3 regions of the Chryseobacterium sp. Marseille-Q8038 genome follow, and region 3 is predicted to be linked to each of the others. Evidence: riboswitches for the same ligand, from Rfam matches in the RefSeq annotation. Region 3 holds a riboswitch; each other region holds the start of a gene.
The links. Region 3 has a riboswitch for cobalamin ahead of metE (5-methyltetrahydropteroyltriglutamate--homocysteine S-methyltransferase). Riboswitches for the same ligand answer to the same signal wherever they lie in the genome.
Positions count from the first base shown of each region.

Region 1: it holds a riboswitch for cobalamin, as region 3 does, so the genes downstream of both, prpB (methylisocitrate lyase) here and metE (5-methyltetrahydropteroyltriglutamate--homocysteine S-methyltransferase) in region 3, are expected to answer to the same signal.
Region 2: it holds a riboswitch for cobalamin, as region 3 does, so the genes downstream of both, ACWPWS_RS14860 (acyl-CoA thioesterase) here and metE (5-methyltetrahydropteroyltriglutamate--homocysteine S-methyltransferase) in region 3, are expected to answer to the same signal.

Region 1 is NZ_CBCOPN010000001.1:2,494,558-2,498,789, reverse strand. It holds gene ACWPWS_RS11590 (bifunctional 2-methylcitrate dehydratase/aconitate hydratase) at 1-517, opposite strand, end outside; gene prpC (bifunctional 2-methylcitrate synthase/citrate synthase) at 551-1,705, opposite strand; gene prpB (methylisocitrate lyase) at 1,692-2,600, opposite strand; cobalamin riboswitch at 3,046-3,238, opposite strand; gene ACWPWS_RS11575 (hypothetical protein) at 3,487-4,050, shown strand; tRNA gene ACWPWS_RS11570 (tRNA-Arg) at 4,190-4,232, opposite strand, start outside.
Region 2 is NZ_CBCOPN010000002.1:203,264-207,495, forward strand. It holds gene ACWPWS_RS14850 (ATP-binding cassette domain-containing protein) at 341-1,003, shown strand; gene ACWPWS_RS14855 (hypothetical protein) at 1,034-1,834, shown strand; cobalamin riboswitch at 1,869-2,048, shown strand; gene ACWPWS_RS14860 (acyl-CoA thioesterase) at 2,164-2,547, shown strand; gene ACWPWS_RS14865 (HD domain-containing protein) at 2,600-3,190, opposite strand; gene ACWPWS_RS14870 (XAC2610-related protein) at 3,192-3,893, opposite strand.
Region 3 is NZ_CBCOPN010000001.1:1,573,627-1,577,858, forward strand. It holds gene ACWPWS_RS07270 (helix-turn-helix domain-containing protein) at 1-32, shown strand, start outside; gene metE (5-methyltetrahydropteroyltriglutamate--homocysteine S-methyltransferase) at 192-2,495, opposite strand; cobalamin riboswitch at 2,674-2,859, opposite strand; gene ACWPWS_RS07280 (Lrp/AsnC family transcriptional regulator) at 3,055-3,516, shown strand; gene ACWPWS_RS07285 (LytR/AlgR family response regulator transcription factor) at 3,535-4,232, opposite strand, start outside.

The DNA.
Region 1 (4,232 bases), 920 kb from region 3:
ATACATGGTCTAAACCTACTTTGTTGAATGAATTTTCCAATGCGATAACTCCTTGAATTTCATGGGCAATGATCATCGCTTCCAGAACCTGTTTCATTTTAAGCGGAGCTTTTCCTTCTGCAATATTTGTTCTTGAAAGCCAGTCTGCTGTTGCTAAAATTCCGCCCAGGTTATCTGAAGGATGTCCCCATTCAGCGGCCAGCCAGGTATCATTGAAATCTAACCAACGGATAATTGCTCCGATGTTGAAAGCAGCCTGTACTGGATCCAGCTGAAATTGTGTACCCGGAACTTTAGCTCCATTCGGAACTATGGTACCTTTTACAATGGGTCCTAAAAGTTTGGTACATGCAGGATAGGTAAGTGCTTCCAGTCCACAACCGATCGTGTCTAATAAACAGTAGTGGGCTGTTTTCCATGCTAAATCATTTTTGATTTCATAGTGTAATACATAATCTGCAATATCTGTTAATACCTGATCCGGCTGTGGCCTTTCGTTTGAAATGTGTGATGACATCTTTATTTTTTAGTTTAATTATGAATTGATTTTTTATTTTCTATTTTCGATAGATACAAAGTCTTTATTTTCAGGACCTGTATAATTGGCACTTGGACGGATAATTTTCCCATCCTGTCTTTGTTCAATAATGTGTGCGCTCCATCCTGTGACTCTTGAAATCACAAATAGTGGAGTAAACATCAGGGTAGGAACTCCCATCAGGTGATAAGATACTGCGGAGAACCAGTCCAGATTAGGGAACATTTTCTTTTCTTCCCACATCACAGTTTCCAGCCTTTCAGCGATATTATACAACAGCATGTCTCCGGCTTCTTCGGAAAGTTCTTTAGCTACTTTTTTAATGACTACATTTCTTGGGTCTGACAGGGTATAAACAGGATGTCCGAATCCTATAATTACTTCTTTGTTGGCAATACGTTTTCTGATATCTTCTTCTGCCTCATCAGGAGAATTGTATCGGCTCTGGATCTCAAAAGCCACTTCATTGGCTCCCCCATGTTTAGGGCCTCTCAAAGCACCGATAGCCCCTGTGATACAGGAATAAAAGTCTGATGAGGTTCCGGCAATGACACGTGCGGTGAAAGTAGAAGCATTAAACTCATGTTCGGCATACAGATTAAGGGAAATTTCCATTGCTTTCACCCATGAATCAGGAGCTTTTTTACCATGTAAAAGGTGAAGGAAATGTCCGCCAATAGTATCATCATCAGTCTCTACATTGATTTCTTTACCATTGTGGGTATAGTGATACCAGTATAAAAGCCCGGAACTGAATGATGCTAATAATTTATCTGCAATATCTCTTGCTCCGGCTACATTGTGATCATCTTTTTCCGGCTGAATACTTCCAATTGCTGAAACCATTGAACGCATGACATCCATTGGGTGGGCAGCTGCCGGAATACTTTTTAAAATATTTCTTACAGAGTGAGGAAGGCCTCTCAATGATTTTAATTTTGCTTTATAGTTTTTGAGTTGAGCTTCAGTGGGCAGCTGACCATAAATAAGCAGGTAAGCAACTTCTTCAAATTGTGCTCTCTCTGCAAGATCCAATATATCATAACCTCTGTAATGGAGATCATTTCCACTTTTTCCTACACTGCAAAGAGCGGTATTACCTGCTGTTACTCCGGAAAGTGCTACGCTTTTTTTAGGCTTAAATGTTGGTTCGCTATTCGTTGACATGAGTATTTTGTTTAAAAAGGTTATCTAATTTTTGTTCATAATCGTGGTAGCCAATACTTTGATAGAGTTCTTCTCTTGTCTGCATTGTAGCTAGCACATTGGCTTGTGTTCCGTCTTTACGGATATGTTGGTATACATTCTGTGCAGCTTTATTGGCAGCTCTGAAGGCAGAAAGAGGGTAGAGGACGAGTCCTACACCTGCATTTTTCAGTTCTTCTACAGTGTACATTTTGATCATTCCAAATTCCGTGATATTGGCTAGTACAGGAATCCCAGTAGCATCAACAAATTTTTGATAAAAGCTTAAATCAGGAACTGCTTCAGCAAAAATGAAATCTGCACCGGCTTCTTTATAAGCGATGGCCCTTTCTAGTGTTTTTTCCAGTCCTTCACTGGCAAAAGCATCTGTTCTGGCTCCGATCACAAAATTTTCATCAGTACGGGCATCTGCTGCGGCTTTAATCCGGTCCACCATTTCCTCTTTGCTTACGATTTCTTTTCCGGGGCGGTGTCCGCAACGTTTTGCGCCCACCTGATCTTCAATGTGAATGGCAGCAGCTCCGGCTTTGATTAATGATTTTATCGTTCGGGCAACATTAAAAGCAGAAGGCCCAAATCCTGTATCAATATCTACCAAAAGTGGTAAATCACAAATATTAGTAATACGCTGAACATCTATGAGTACATCATCCAGAGTTGTAATTCCTAAATCAGGAATTCCTAAAGACCCTGCAGCAACACCTCCTCCTGAAAGATAGATGGCATTAAAACCAGCCTGCTGTGCCAATAATGCATGGTTTGCATTGATGGCTCCAACAATCTGAAGGGGATTTTCTTTTTCCATAGCCTCCCGGAATTTTAAGCCGGGCGACTTCCAATTTTCATTTTTGATCATTATAATATTTATTGTTGAGTTGAAATTTGTTTATCATTAAAGAAGCGGAAGAGCTGTAAAGACATCGCTTTTGAGTAAAAAGTAAAAAGTAGGAAAGGAGTTGAGAAATTTTCCCATTGTGCAGATGTTGGGAATTTTGAGAAACTCTGATTGTACAGGTTTGTAAAATAAACCTGTTGAAACTCCACGAATAATTAAAATTGCTTTGGTACACCTTATCCCTTTTTACATTGATTAAATCCTATAAAAAGTTCTCTGTAAACTTCGCGGTGCTTTATTAAGAAAGAAAAATTACGGAAAGGGGATACGAATGAGCTACAGAATCATGAGAAGTACGCAACGTACGCTCATATTCATCTCAAAAAATAACACAGTTTGATAAAAAAGTTATCGTACTATATCCATATCGCATCATACCTGACTGTAAGCTTCAAATCGCGAAAGCATCGTCAATACGAAATAGGCAGGTCTCCTGACTTGTAACTGTTTTTATCATCCTTCCCATATAAAAAATATACAGTGGATATCAATTGATAAAAACTTTTTGTATGTTACTTACAGTTGCGCGACAGTTCGTGATTTACACACGATTCCCTTTTAATACACAGCTAAGTGTAACCAGTTTCGGTTGATAAAGAAGGTTTTAAGAACTCCTTGGTGGTAAATATAAGTATTTTATAATAACGAAAAAGATATTTTATGTAATCAATAGTTTTTTTAATTTAATGTATTGAAAATGTTTTAGTTGTAATCTATGTTTTGGGAGTAGAACAGCTTGTTTGTGTTGTTAAATTAATATAAAATATGACCATAAAATTAAAGATAGTTAATAAATTTGCTGTTCTATTTTCATTTTATAAATCTTATTAACCGAATATAATTGACCATGGTAGAAATTACAAAATTTAAACAAAACTTGAATCTGCAGGAAATTCCGGTAGAACTGGAAAAATTGATCTACTTTCAGAATACTATTTCCTCGTATGAAAATTATTCACAAGGTTTTGGTGTTTTAATTGATGATAAATCCGGATTAAAAAGCTGGAGTGAGGATGAAAGTTTTCTGAATAGTTTACTGCCTTTTGCACAGGCGAATGGTTCCGGTTCCTTCTATGCCATTTGGAATAACGGAGTAGAGCAGCCTTTAAATAAAATGCCTGTGGTTGTTTTTGGGGATGAAGGCGGTGTTCACATTGTGGCTGAAAATATACTGCAGTTTTTGCATCTGCTCACTTTTGACAATGAAATTTCAGTAGGGTTTGATGAGGCTTATTTTTATAAAGAGGAAGATGATTATGAAGAGAGTGAAGGGTTAAGTGAATATTTAGCCTGGATGAAAGGAGATTATGGGCTAAGCCAGATTGAAGAACCTGACTTATTGATTAAAGCTGCTCAGGATAAGCATAAAGAACATTTTGATGAATGGTTGGGGCAATATTTCGAATTATAAATTTTTTGTGAGCGCGAAAGGATTCGAACCTTTGCCGTCCCGATTATAAATCGGGATGCTCTATTTTGTGAGCTATAAAAAGATTTTTGATTAAGAGTAAACACAAAAAAAGACTCACTGTTTCCAGTAAGTCTTTAAGTGAGCGCGAAAGGATTCGAACCTTTGACCGTCTGCTTAGAAGG
Region 2 (4,232 bases), on a different contig from region 3:
TAATACTTTTGAAATTAATGCTGTAAAAAATACACTCTCATAGATATTCCATTTTTATTTTTACCATGAACAAAAGTTTTTCTATTCTCTGGATTTTTTATAAAAAAATAATGTTTCCAACTTTGGGATTTTCTTTATTGATTTCTTTTTTATCATCATTCAGTATTAAAAATTTTGGACTGAATTTCCTTTTAATCCTTCCTGTTCTTCACTATTTCATTTATGAATTAAGGTTTAAAAACGAATATTACTTTTATGCCAATGTAGGGTTTTCGAGGATTTTTCTTTGGGTAGGAACGATATTATCGGGGATTATTGTAAAAATTATAACATTGTTTTTATGAGCAAACTGCATGTTGATAGTGTGACAAAGTCCTTCAATGAAAGGAAAATTTTGCAGGATGTTTATATAGAATGCGAAACCGGACAGATTACAGGGCTGCTGGGCAGAAATGGAAGTGGAAAATCAACTTTATTAAAAATTATTTTCGGGGTTATCAGCGGTGATACCCAGTTTATAAAATGTGGCAACAAGGTTTTGAAAAGTATATCAGACAGAAAAAACAGAATCTCATATTTGCCTCAAGACCTTTTTTTACCTAAATATGAAACCGTTAAAAACCTGATTCCTTTCTTCTGTAATAAAGAAAACACCAATTTACTGTTTGCCCTGGAATTCATACAACCCTTTCTTCATGAAAAAATTAAAAATATTTCTAAAGGCGAACAGAGAATTATTGAATCCCTGATGATCACTTACTCTGAAACAGATTTTGTTTTACTGGACGAACCATTCCATAGCCTTTCTCCAAAAGTTTGTGAAGAATTAAAGAAAATCATTCGTCAGCAGTCAAAGTATAAAGGTTTTATTATTTCTGATCACAATTACCAGGATGTTCTGGATATTTCAGACCACCTATATCTGCTTTCTGACGGCCATCTAAAACAAATACAAGATTTTAAAGAACTGCAGCGGTATAATTATCTCCCGAAAAGTATTTAATTTATATATTTGGGGATCAAAAAAAATTTCATGATGACTTTTATAAATAAAGCATTCTATTTATCCGCATTCAGTATTTTATCTATAGCTTTTGTAAAAGGGCAGACAAAAGTTCCTTTTGGAGTTGTAAAAGCTGAAGAAGGATATGCCAACGTACGTGTACATAAAGACGACTACCGAAAAATTGTAGACAAGATCCGTATGCGTAAAGGAGATGTTTTTGTTTATGTAAAACCGGCTCCGGGAGAAACAGAATGGATCTGGATCAAATATCCGGAAAAACAGGATGATGACAAGCCTTTTGTACGTTATGAAACTCTTGATAAAGAAGGAATGGTGAATAAAGGGCGTATTGCCTATGTAGATCAGCTTCCCGCGTATACTCCTTCTAAATCTAAAAACGGAAGATCAATTATTTTCACAGACAATTCCGATCCTAAAATCCCTACCGCCCAAAGAAGCAAAGTAGTGATTGATGTCTATCCTTCCAATGCAGGATACCGTAAAAAGGAAAAAGATGCTGAAGGAAAAATTCTTACCATTGATAAAGTAAAACCATGGGGAATAGGAAATGATCTTCCTGAAGGAATGACTGAAATCAAATCCATCAGAGTACAACAGCCCGGAAGAGGTTCTGTTTTTGTAAGAGAAGCCATCAAAAATATGTTCCAGCCTACCATGGATTTTGAGAACATTGGAGTAACTTCCCTTGACAACGATAATATTTTCCTTTATATGATCAATGGTTCAGGAGAAAACAGATACACAACTCTTTGGACAATCAAAAAAGGAAGAGTAATCAGCCAGATTATTTATCATAATCCGGAATAAATTCATTATTTTTGCACCCGAAAAAGTTTTACGCTTATTCATCATAGAAATTGGTTCTGCATCACTGCAGATTAAAAGGGAACCGTGTGAAAATCACGGACTGTCGCGCAACTGTAAGTAACTGAAATCTTTATCAAAGATCCACTGTGCGAGGCATGGGAAGGAGATAAAAGATGTTACAAGTCAGGAGACCTGCCTTTTTCTTAAACAAGTAACTTTCGCGATCTGAAGTTGTATTGATCTGATGAATTGTTTCAGGAATTTCCGAATTTCCTGTTATTATTCTGTTGTTTGATATTATTTCATTTCGCTTTAATTAATAATGAAATATGACTACAGAAGAAAGAATTGAAGCCTCCGAAACCAGAATCTTTAAAGCGGTTTTCCCAAACACAACCAATCATTATGATACCCTTTTTGGTGGTACGGCTATGCAGCTGATGGACGAAGTAGCTTTTATTACCGCTACCCGTTTTGCCAGAAAAAGAGTGGTAACGGTAAGCAGCGACAAAATAGATTTCAAAAAACCGATTCCTGCCGGAACGATTGTTGAACTGATTGGGAAAGTTTCATACGTGGGAAAAACCAGTATGAAAGTGAACGTTGAAATTTACACAGAGCAGATGTATTCGTATGAAAGAGAGAAAGCCATCGTAGGTGATTTTACTTTTGTAGCGATTGACGAATTCAAGAAACCAATCCAGATACTATAAATAAAGAATCGGGCGGCCTCTGGCCGCCCGATTCTTTTCATTTTCATTAAGGTTATTTCAACACTTTTTCTGTTTCCAGACTTCTGTTCAGTAAAAGTTCAAAAGCCTCTCCCATTTCATCCGATGCTCTGCTAATGGCATTTTCAAGCATATTTCGGATTTGTTTTTCGGTAACTCCGGCTTCCGTCCAGCTTTTTCCTGTGGTATGGGAATTTAAAATAAACGGCATGATTCTGTCGATTCCACAGGCAAAAATAGCATCCGGTGTTTTCTCATCTTCAAATTCAAGCCATAGATTAAAGAATTCTGAACGCAAAGGTTCATCCAGAATTCCAAAGATCTTTTGAGCAGATGCTTTCTCTCGTTCAAACTTACCTACCATTGCTTTTTCGTCAAAAATAAAAGTATCTCCGGCTTCTATCTCCACCAGATCATGAATGGAAAGCATTCTTATCACTCTCAATAGATCAATATCCGCACGGTTTTTAGCATACGGATAAAGGATCTGAGCCAGAATAATAATCTGCCAGGAATGTTCCGCCGTATTCTCTCTTCGGGAATCGTCTGCATTATAATTTCTTCGCTGTACATTTTTAAGCGCATCTACAGCCAGGATAAAATCTATCTCTTTCTGAATTTTCATCTTACTTCTTATTTCTGTTATATTGATCTGAAGGATATACCTTTATTTTGGTAATCCATTTATTATTAAGCTTTTCTTTAGTGGTTACTTTCACGCGTCCTTCAACGGTCATATCTTCTTCTTTTTCAAAGACTTTATCAAGTCCCTTATTCGGAATTACAGCATATTCTGTCGTAAAAAGATCACAGCATCCTGATTTCCCAAAAGTAATAAGGCGTTTACGTTTAGCATCAACTTCGAAAATATCAAAGGAATTGGAAGCAAGCTCCGTAAGCTCCTTGCTCTTCACAAAAGCCATTCTTGTACTGTTGAATACGTATACATCATAAGAGGCAGAACTGTAATTTCCCATATTACCATTCCTTACTGCTATATCCTCTGTTCCATCAAAATTAAAATCATCAATGATCACAGGGCTTTGTTCATTCTTTAACGGAAGCATTTTTCCCGGTATTAGCTTTTCGCCCTGATTCAGATTCAGCACCAGATGATCAGATATAAAAGTCTGCACCTTTGTATTTTTATGATCGTACAATTCTACAGTTCCTTTTCCGCTGCATTGTCCATCATAGCAATTCTCCACCTGGATGATGGCATCATAACTCTTCGATGCATTTTTAACTTCAAACTGATACTGTCCAAAACAGGCAGGTCCTAGTAAAACAAAAGCCGGTAAATGCTTATACTTATTGAATAAATTCATGGTAATAGTAAATGATTTAGGTGTTTTTTTCCTAACAAAAATACGAATCCTAATACCGATCTCAAAATCTCATTCTCTATATATGTTTCTCTAATAAAAGAATATTTATTAGTAAGAAGCTGTTTCCCGCTATCCGCTCATACTCCTCGCTTCTCTACGACGCCCTGGTTGCTGTGGGGTAACCGCTGCTATCGGGGCTATGATATGAGTAATGAGTGATAAGTGATAAGTGATAAGTGATAAAAGATCATTTTTTCTCTCCAATTTTCAAAATTCTATTTAAAAATTTAAATATTTTCAGACATTTTCTTGTAAAATCCGTTTTACTCAAAATTGACT
Region 3 (4,232 bases):
GCTATCCACCCAGTGCATTACAGGCCAAATAACTTAGATCTCTTTTAAAATATAACCGGCTGCAAAAACAGAATATAAAAATGAATGGACTCGTATCTCTCACTACCATTTTAACCCTTTAAAAAGAAACAGATCGTACCATAAAATCATGACACGATCTGAATTATTGAATCTAATTATTTTAAAGTTTTTTAAAGTGCGTATTCTACTGAGGCTTCTTTAGCGGCAGCTACCATTGCTATTAAAGCTTTTTCTGTTTCTTCCCAGTGTCTTGTTTTCAGTCCGCAGTCCGGGTTTACCCAAAGCTGGTTGGCAGGAATTACGTTTTGTGCTTTCCTCAACAGTTCAATCATTTCTTCTTTTGACGGAACCCTTGGTGAGTGGATATCATATACTCCGGGACCAATTTCATTCGGATATTTAAAATCTGCAAAGGCATTCAGCAGTTCCATCTGAGAACGGGAGCATTCTATAGTAATCACATCGGCATCCATATCCGCAATATTTTCAATAATATCATTGAATTCTGAATAACACATATGGGTATGAATTTGTGTAGCATCTTCCACTCCACTTGCTGAAATTCTGAAAGCTTCAACCGCCCATTTCAGGTAGTTTTGCCAGTCTGCTTTTCTTAAAGGAAGCCCTTCTCTGATAGCAGGTTCATCAATCTGAATAATTCTGATTCCGGCTTTTTCCAGATCCACTACTTCATCACGGATTGCCAGCGCAATCTGCTTGCACGTTTCTGAACGAGGCTGATCATCACGTACAAAAGACCACTGTAAAATCGTCACAGGACCCGTCAACATTCCTTTTACCCATTTTTCAGTTTGAGATTGGGCATACTGAGACCAATATACCGTCATAGGAGTCGGGCGGGAAACATCACCAAAGATCACAGGAGGTTTTACACAACGGCTTCCGTAGCTCTGTACCCATCCATTTTTGGTGAACACAAATCCTTCCAGCTGTTCTCCAAAATATTCCACCATATCATTACGCTCAAATTCTCCGTGCACCAATACATCAATGCCGATGTCTTCCTGCCAGCGAATGGTTCTCTGAGTTTCTTCTTTTAATAAAATATCGTATTGCTCCGCGGTAAGTTCTCCTTTTTTGAATTTAGCTCTCCAGCTTCTTACCTCTGTTGTCTGCGGGAATGACCCGATTGTTGTAGTGGGAAACAAAGGAAGCTGCAGGACTTGCTGCTGTTCTTCTTTACGGGTTTTGAAGGCATTTATTCTTTGTGCATCCTTTTCAGTGACCGCATTTGATCTTTGTTTTACCTGATCATTGTGGATAAGAGAAGAGGTTCTTCTGCTTTCAATGGCTTTTTTATTTTCTTCAAATACTTCAAGAATGTGTTCTTTTTCCTTTCCTGATATCAGTTCCTTAAGCGTTACCACTTCTTCTACTTTCTGTTTAGCAAAAGCCAGCCAGTTTTTAATCTCAGGATTAAGGTTCGTTTCAAAATCAAGATCGCAAGGAGAATGAAGCAATGAACATGACGGTGCAATCAAAATCCTGTCAGAGCCTAATTTGTCAACAGCTTTTCTGATGAAAGACAATGACTTTTCAAAATCATTTTTCCAGATATTTCTGCCATCAATTACTCCTAACGAAAGACTTAGGTTTTCCGGAATACGATTCAGAATATCATCCAATTGTTCCGGATTTCTAACCAAATCGATATGCAAAGTATTCACCGGAAGTGAAACAGCAAGCTCTGCATTATCTTTTAATCCGTCGAAATAAGTGGCAACAATGAATTTCAGTTTCGGGAAACGTTTTCTTATTTCTGAATACACAGAAAGATAGGTTTCTTTTGCTTTCTCAGTTAAATCCAGAGCCAGAAAAGGTTCATCAAACTGAATCCATTCGGCACCCTGCTCCTGAAGTTTGGTTAAAATTTCCGTATATACAGAAAGAAGATTTCCAGCCAGATCCAGTTTATCAAATCCTTCTTCTTTTTCTTTTCCTAATAACAGATAAGTAACAAGCCCGATAATTACAGGTTTTGCATTGATACCCGCCTGTTTTGCTCCGGCAAATTCATTGAAAATTTTATCTGAGCTTAATTTAAACTGCTGGTTTTTATAAAATTCCGGGACAATGTAGTGATAGTTGGTATCGAACCACTTGGTCATTTCCATTGCTGTAATGTCCAGCCCTTCTTTCTGATATCCTCTTGCCATCGCGAAATAAAGATCCAGCTCAGTGTTGTTCTTTTTAAGCACCACTTCATGATAACGTGAAGGAATTGCTCCTACTACAAGGCTCATATCCAATACCTGATCATAATAGGAAAAATCGTTACACGGGATAAGATCTATACCGGCTTCTTTCTGAATATTCCAGTTTTGATTACAGAGAGTTCTCCCTGTATTCAGAAGTTCTTCCAAAAGAATTTTACCTGACCAATATTGTTCGCAGGCTTTTTTGAGTTCTCTTTTGCTACCAATACGCGGATAGCCCAGAATGTGAGTTTGCATTTTTTTAAACTTTTTAATTAAACTTAATAGGAAAGTGCTTTAAAATGCTTCGTTATGTTTTAGCGGAAAAAGTTTCAGGAAAGTAATGACATAGCAGACAGTGCATTTCCTTCAGAAAGAAAAATACATGAATCTGATCTATCATCTGTATGACCCAAAAGCTTCAGCCCGCGAAAGCATTGTCAATTCAGTAAAGGCAGGTCTCCTGACTTGTAACAGTTTCCGTCATCCTTCCCGCTTTTGGCAGTGGATATATAAAGACAGAAACTTTTGGTGTGCTACTTACAGTTGCGCGACAGCTCGTGATTTGCACACGATTCCCTATTAATCTACCTTAAGTAAAACCTTTCCTGTTTGATGAAGTATCTATAAAGAACTGTACTTTTACCTTTAACAATTGCTTCCAGTAAAAGTTTTTAATTTTGTGTAAAATTAGCAATACAGAATAAAAGCACAATAAATAAGTGAAAATTAAGCAAAATAAACTTTTAAAAATAAAAATAAAAGCATATAATTCTATATATTTGATTGTTTTAATCATTTAAAAGAATAATATTCTGTGGAACAACTCGATGACAAGGATTTACAGCTGCTCAGGCTGCTCCAGAAAAATGCCAAACTGACCGTTAAAGAACTTGCTAAAGAAGTGAACCTTTCTACTTCACCGGTTTTTGAAAGAGTAAAAAGGCTGGAACAGGAAGGGTTTGTTAAAAGATATGCAGCCGTTCTGGATGCTGAAAAACTCAACCGCGGATTTACCGTTTTCTGCCAAATCAAGCTTAAAATTCACGACAGATCTGTAGGCTATGACTTTGTAAAAGAAATTCTGGAGATTGAAGAAGTTGCCGAATGCTACAATATTTCCGGAGATTTTGATTTCCTTCTGAAAGTTCAGGTAAGAGATATGAAACATTACCAGGATTTTGTATTTAATAAGCTGGGATCTGTAGATTCCATCGGGAGTACCCACAGTACATTTGTCATGGCTGAAGTAAAAAACAACCATGGACTTACCATTTAATTGAGCAGGAAACCGGTTTTATTCTTCAATCCATTTTCTGAAAGCAGATGTATTGCTCTGGCTTGTAATAAGATGATCTTTCTGACCTTTTATCTGGGTGGAAAGTGTATTCTTATTGTAACGTTCTATTCTTTCAATATGCTTTTTCTGGACGAGTGCACTCCGGTTAATCCTGAAAAAATCTGAAGCATTGAGCTGGGTTTCAATTTCTTTCAAAGTAGATTCATTCAACAGGTGTTTTTTTCCTGCTGTATCAAAAGCAAAGACAATCCCTTCTTCCGCTTCAAAGAAAGTAATATCTTCCGTATTGATAAAATAGATTCCCTGATGTGAGCTGACCGAAAATCGTTTCTTATAGCTTTTCTCCACAGGGCTGTTATTTAGTATTTGCTGAAGTTTTACCCAAACATCCTCCGGCTCTGATGCTGTATTTCCCAATAGAATAAATTTATCCCAAGCTTTTTGAAAACGGCTCTGCGAAAACGGTTTTAAAAGATATTCAATCCCGTTGCTTTCAAAAGCATTCATCCAGAAACTGTCATACGCGGTAGTGAAGATAACCGGACATGAAATATTCACCTGATCATAGATTTCAAAGGCATTTCCATCTAATAATTCAATATCAGAAAAAATCAGGTCAACCGTTGAGTTTTTAAGAAAAGCAATGGCTTCTTCTACAGTACTTATTTCCGAAACAATTTCCACAGGTTTTTCCA